Regions from separate parts of the Idiomarina solivarensis genome, predicted to be linked through region 1. Evidence: predicted binding sites of a transcription regulator. Region 1 holds the regulator's gene; the other holds the start of a gene.

Region 1 (3,426 bases):
GCCGATGGAGGTAGAATCGAGCCAGGAAAAGCTTGATATAAAAAATAACCGCTTGGTTTTAACAGACAATGTCATCATTCGCCAGGGCACCTTATTAATTCGCGCCGACAGGCTCGAGGCATCCGCCAGTGAAAATGCGGAGCAAGCCGATATCTTTACAGCAGAAGGTAGTCCAGCGACGTATAGTCAAACACTTGAGGATGGCGGCCAAATTCATGCAGAAGCCAATAAAATCACCTACTTTCAGTCTGCGCGCCGACTGGAGCTTAGCGGAAATGCTCGTATTTCACAGGGAAGCAGTAGCTCCAGTGGTGATTTAATTACTTATGACCTGGAAGAGCAGACCATAACAGCGACGAGTTCCGGCGAAGAAGACAGTCGGGTGATCACTATTTTCACTCCGAAACCTAAAACTGACGCTGACCAAAAAAATAACGAGACCCCTTAATATGGCAACGTTAAAAGTTAAACACTTAGCTAAAAGCTACAAAAGTCGCCAAGTCGTTAAAGATGTCAGCCTGGAAGTTAGCCAAGGGCAAGTGATAGGTTTACTGGGTCCGAATGGAGCCGGTAAAACCACTACGTTTTATATGATTGTTGGCTTAGTGAACAGTGACAAAGGACAAATCTTACTCGACGACAACGATCTCACCCTATTGCCCATGCACGAGCGTGCCCGGCGGGGCATTGGTTATCTGCCGCAGGAAGCTTCCATTTTTCGCAAGCTGACGGTGCGCGATAACTTAATGGCGATTTTAGAGACCCGCAAAGCCTTGTCCGCTAATGAGCGTGAAGAACAGCTGGATGCGTTACTGGAGGAATTCCACATCGGGCACATTGCCAACAGCCTCGGTATGAGCTTATCGGGGGGCGAGCGCCGCCGAGTTGAGATTGCCCGGGCGCTGGCCGCAGAACCTACGTTTATATTGCTGGATGAGCCTTTTGCCGGCGTTGACCCCATTTCCGTCATTGATATCAAAAAGATTGTTGAACATTTAAAGCAACGTGGTATTGGTGTACTAATCACCGATCACAATGTACGGGAAACCTTATCTGTGTGTGAACACGCTTATATCGTCAGTCATGGTGAGCTTATTGCCAGCGGGGATGCAGAAAGTATATTATCGAATCAACAGGTTAAAGACGTTTACCTCGGTGAGCAGTTCACCTTATAACGTGATACCGGGACAGTCATTATGAAGCAAAGTCTGCAGCTAAAAATTGGTCAGCATTTGACCATGACGCCTCAACTTCAACAGGCCATTCGCCTGCTGCAGCTTTCCTCACTCGATCTCCAGGCTGAAATTCAAGAAGCTCTGGACAGTAATCCCTTGCTGGAAGTTGAAGGCGAACATGAAAGCGAAAGCACAGAGCTTCGCAGTCGTGATGAGAGAGACGACAGTCAACGAGATACCTCAGACGTTATAAAAACACAGGAAATGCCAGATGAACTCCCGGTTGACAGTAGCTGGGACGATACCTATTCGAGCCATACTCCCACTAACGGTGCGGCTTCATCGGGCAAGTCATTTGACGGTGACTTTGAGGTCTATCAGGGCGCTACCAGTGAGTCGCTGCAAGATCACTTGCTGTGGCAAATGCAGCTGTCACACTTTTCGGAAGAAGACACCTACATTGCAGAAGCTATCATCGAAGCCATAGATAACAATGGTTACCTGATGGCTGATATTGACGAAATCATTGAGGCTGTGCGATTACCTGACGTCGGTGCCGAAGAAGTCTGCATGGTGCTCAAACGCATCCAACACTTCGATCCTGTCGGCGTCGGAGCCCGCAGTGTCAGCGAATGCCTGGCAATTCAATTGCGTCAGCTAAGCCAGGATAACGACTATAAAGAGATTGCTTTATGCCTGGTCACTGAGCATATGGATCTCCTCGGAAACCGAGACTTCAGAACAATCCAGCGCAAGCTAAAATTATCGGAAGATGACTTGCGCCAGACCATGCGACTCATCCAACAGCTGCACCCTCACCCGGGCGAGCAAATTGCCCAGCAACCGGTGGAATATGTCATCCCCGATGTCGCCGTGACAAAAAAAAATGGCCGCTGGATGGTCGAATTGAATCCTGACAGCGTACCTAAATTAAAAGTGAATGAAGAATACGCTGCGCTGAGCAAAGCGGCGAAGTCCACTGCCGACAGCCAGTACTTAAAAAACCACACGCAAGAAGCTCGTTGGTTTATAAAAAGCCTGGAGAGCAGAAACGAAACCTTACTGAAAGTAGCCAACTGCATAATACAACGTCAGCAAGGTTTTTTTGAACATGGTGAAGAGGCTATGAAGCCAATGGTTCTGAACGATGTTGCTGAAGCAGTGGATATGCATGAAAGTACTATTTCGCGGGTAACAACACAGAAATACCTGCACTGCCCGCGGGGCGTATTCGAACTAAAATACTTTTTCTCCAGCCATGTGAGTACCGAGGCTGGAGGTGAGTGTTCAAGCACAGCAATACGTGCTTTAATTAAGAAGATGGTCGCTGCTGAAAATCGTAGTAAACCATTAAGTGATAGCAAAATTGCTGAACTGATAGCCGAACAAGGTATCCAAGTAGCAAGGAGGACAATTGCGAAGTACCGGGAATCGTTAAACATTCCATCATCGAGTCAACGCAAGAGTCTTTTGTAACTTTGTTAACTGCAAGAAGGAAGACGTTATGCAAATTAATTTGACCGGTCACCACATCGATATTACCGACGCTTTACGTGACTACGTAGACACAAAATTTGCCAAGCTGGAAAGACACTTTGACCATATTACCAATGTTCACGTCATCCTAAATGTTGAAAAAACGATTCAAAAAGCGGAAGCTACGCTGCATGTAAACGGCGGCGAGATTTTCGCTGATGCAAAACACGACGATATGTACGCGGCCATCGACGGTTTAATTAATAAACTGGACCGTCAGGTGATTAAACACAAAGAAAAAATGAAACAACATTAACCCATGCAACTGAGTGAATTGTTAAGCGCCGACTGCACCAAGTGTGCAGTCGAGAGCGCCAGTAAAAAACGACTGCTTGAAACCATTAGTCAAATTGTTGCTCCTAAATTATCAGGCATTACTCGCCATGATATTTTCGAGAGCCTGATAAACCGTGAGCGTTTAGGCAGTACCGGAATTGGACTTGGCATAGCAATTCCCCATGGCCGGTTACCGAACGCTAATCATCCTGTGGCCGTTTTACTAACGCTGGACGAACCAATAGAGTTTGATTCTATTGATAATCAGCCAGTGGACATTATATTCGCTCTGTTAGTACCTGAATCTGAACACGAAAATCATTTACAAACTCTGGCGGCAGTTGCCCGGAGAATGAATGACAAAGATTGCACGCGGGCGCTGCGCCAGGCTGACTCTGATAAAACCTTATATCAATTATTTGTTGGCGAAGGTGAGCAG
Region 2 (3,426 bases), on a different contig from region 1:
TCTGTCTGGAAGCCAATCAAACCACGGCTTGGTACTTCAAAGTCAACGCGAACGCGACCCTTACCGTCTGGTGTCATGTTGGTCATTTCGGCTTTACGCAAGCCTAATTTTTCCATCACGGCGCCCTGATGCTGCTCTTCAATATCAACCGTCATGGTTTCATAAGGTTCCATTTTCTTACCATCTTCGTACTTGATGATAACTTCCGGACGAGAAACGGCTAATTCAAAACCTTCACGACGCATGTTTTCGATAAGAACACCTAAGTGAAGCTCACCACGGCCAGATACACGGAAACGATCCGGGTTGTCAGTTTCTTCAACGCGCAATGCCACGTTGTGAACCAGTTCTTGCTGTAAACGCTCAAGAATTTGACGAGAGGTAACAAACTTACCTTCTTTACCCGCGAACGGAGAAGTATTGACCTGGAAGGTCATGGTTACAGTCGGTTCGTCAACTGTCAGAGGCTTCATCGCTTCTGCTTTACCAACCGCACAAACGGTATCGGAGATTTTTAATTCGCCCAGCCCTGTAATGGCGCAGATGTCGCCCGCTGCTGCTTTGTCGGCTTCAATACGATCGAGCCCTAAGTAACTAAAGACTTTACCAATTTTGCCGTTGCGCTCTTTGCCGTCAGCGCCAACAATGGTCACTGGCTGGTTAACTTTAACGCTACCACGGGTGACACGGCCAATACCGATAACGCCTAAATAGCTGGAGTAATCAAGCTGTGATACCTGCATCTGCAAGTCGCTTTCAGGGTCAGCATCAGGATGGCTTACTTTGTTAACGATGGTTTCGAACAATGGCGTCATATCGCCATCTTGTTCATCGATATCCAATGAAGCCCAGCCGTTAAGCGCTGATGCATAAACTACCGGGAAGTCCAGCTGCTCGTCTGTAGCGCCGAGATTGTCAAACAAGTCGAAGACCTGATCCATAACCCAGTCTGGGCGAGCACCAGGACGGTCAACTTTGTTGATAACCAAGATTGGGTTAAGACCGTGAGAGAAGGCTTTCTGCGTCACAAATCGAGTTTGAGGCATAGGGCCGTCAACGGCGTCAACCACTAACAATACGGAGTCTGCCATAGAAAGTACGCGTTCAACTTCACCACCGAAATCGGCGTGCCCCGGCGTGTCCAAAATGTTAATGCGGTAATCCTGCCAGTTAACCGCTGTGTTTTTGGCAAGAATGGTAATACCACGCTCTTTCTCAAGATCGTTGGAATCCATAATACGCTCTTCGAGCTCGCCACGGCTTTCTAAGGTGCCCGATTGTTGCAACAACTTGTCGACTAGGGTGGTTTTACCATGGTCAACGTGCGCGATGATGGCGATGTTGCGAAGTTTTTCTATATCAAATACCTGAATTGTCATTAAGAACTGCCTGTAGTTGTCCGGGAGTGAAACCCGTCCAAGGGGTTTTATGAAAAATAGCGGCGTATTCTACCTGTTTGCGTCTGATTAAGAAAGGCCTGATTGTTTTTTGTTCGTTCTATTCTGTATTTTATCATTCTCACAAGTTTGACATTTACAATGAAGCTGCACCAATTCTGTGCATTATGCGCTATACTGGTGCATACTAATTTTTAAAATCGGTTGTTAATTCAGCTAAGTGACTGAATACCAATGTTAAATTCAGTTGGCACAAGCTTTGCTATACTTAGGCTGTATTTTTAGACGCTGTCTACGGAGGACAACATGTCAGCTAATAAGATTTTCGATACCATCAAAGAACACGACGTAAAATTCGTCGATTTACGCTTTACCGACACGAAAGGTAAAGAACAACACGTCACTATTCCGGTGTCGCAAATCGATGAAGACTTCTTTGAAGAAGGCAAAATGTTCGATGGGTCATCTATTTCCGGTTGGAAAGGGATCAACGAATCAGACATGGTACTAATGCCGGACAATGAGTCCGCCGTTCTGGATCCGTTCACCGATGAAATCACCCTGAATGTTCGCTGTGACATTCTTGAGCCTGAAACCATGCAAGGTTACAGTCGGGATCCTCGTTCTATTGCTAAACGTGCAGAAGACTTCCTGCGTTCATCGGGTATTGCCGACGACGCCTACTTTGGTCCTGAACCTGAATTTTTCCTGTTCAATGACGTACGTTTCCACACGGATATGAGTGGGTCGTTCTACAAAATTGACGCAGAAGAAGCGAAGTGGAACTCTGGCCGTGAATACTCAGAAGGTAATCTGGCTCACCGTCCCGGCGTTAAAGGTGGCTACTTCCCGGTGCCTCCGGTTGATTCTGCGCATGACATTCGCGGCACTATGAGCCTGGTTATGGAAGATATGGGCATGGTCGTTGAAGCACACCACCACGAAGTGGCAACCGCTGGGCAGAATGAAGTGGCAACTCGCTTTAATAGCCTGACGAAAAAAGCCGATGAGATGCAAGTGTACAAGTATGTTGTGCATAATGTGGCGCAATCTTATGGCATGACAGCAACCTTTATGCCTAAACCGCTGGTTGGCGATAACGGTTCTGGTATGCATGTACATATGTCGTTGGCTAAAGGTGGCGAGAACTTATTTGCTGGTGACCAGTATGCAGGTCTGAGTGAAACGGCACTGTATTACATCGGTGGTATCATCAAGCACGCGCGTGCTATTAACGCTTTCGCTAACGCTTCGACCAACTCCTACAAACGTCTGGTTCCGGGCTTTGAAGCACCCGTCATGCTGGCTTATTCTGCTCGTAACCGTTCGGCGTCTATTCGTATTCCGTTGGTTTCCAGTGCGAAAGGTCGTCGTATTGAAGTTCGCTTCCCTGACCCCAGTGCGAACCCTTACTTAGCCTTCTCTGCACTGTTAATGGCAGGCCTTGACGGTATTCGTAACAAGATCCACCCGGGCGATGCAATGGACAAAGATTTATACAATCTGCCTCCTGAAGAAGCGAAAGACATTCCAACCGTGTGTCACTCACTAGAGATGGCTCTGGATGCGTTGGATAAAGATCGCGACTTCCTGAAGCAAGGTGGCGTTATGGACGACGACATGATCGATGCCTACATTGCTCTGAAATATAACGAAGTAGAGACATTGAAGAAGACTACCCATCCGGTAGAGTTCGATATGTACTACAGCGTTTAATGGTTATTCGCCGGGTAAGGTCGTATCCCTTGCCCGGCTGCACCATTTTGGTGCGTAACTGTTCCTGCCTTCGTGAACGATAACGTATTACTTAATCAATTACTCACAGGCATACTCATTCTTGATGAGCGCCTGACCATTCGTTACGTCAATTCGGCCGCTGAATCACTGCTTGACCACAGTGCAAAGCGACTGGTTGGTGAGCCTTTTACTGCGGCATTTTATCAGTGTTCACTGGCGTCAGAGACCTTAATGGAGTGTCTAAATAGTGAACAGACTGTACTCAATGCTGAGCTCCAGTTTGCCTTGCATT

The links. The regulator sigma-54, encoded in region 1, starts transcription at its own class of promoters, with help from an activator protein. The targets are predictions, from matches to a motif close to GTTGGCACGNNNNTNGNNT.
Region 2: glnA (glutamate--ammonia ligase) is a predicted target of sigma-54. The motif match lies at 1,644-1,662, and genes of this name have one in related genera.

What each region holds. Positions count from the first base shown of each region.
Region 1 covers NZ_JAVFHZ010000003.1:66,556-69,981, reverse strand. Annotated here, with positions in the region: gene lptA (lipopolysaccharide transport periplasmic protein LptA) at 1-448, shown strand, start outside; gene lptB (LPS export ABC transporter ATP-binding protein) at 450-1,175, shown strand; gene RBK99_RS06200 (RNA polymerase factor sigma-54) at 1,197-2,651, shown strand; gene hpf (ribosome hibernation promoting factor) at 2,680-2,967, shown strand; gene ptsN (PTS IIA-like nitrogen regulatory protein PtsN) at 2,971-3,426, shown strand, end outside.
Region 2 covers NZ_JAVFHZ010000005.1:128,122-131,547, forward strand. Annotated here, with positions in the region: gene typA (translational GTPase TypA) at 1-1,379, opposite strand, end outside; gene glnA (glutamate--ammonia ligase) at 1,704-3,113, shown strand; gene glnL (nitrogen regulation protein NR(II)) at 3,186-3,426, shown strand, end outside.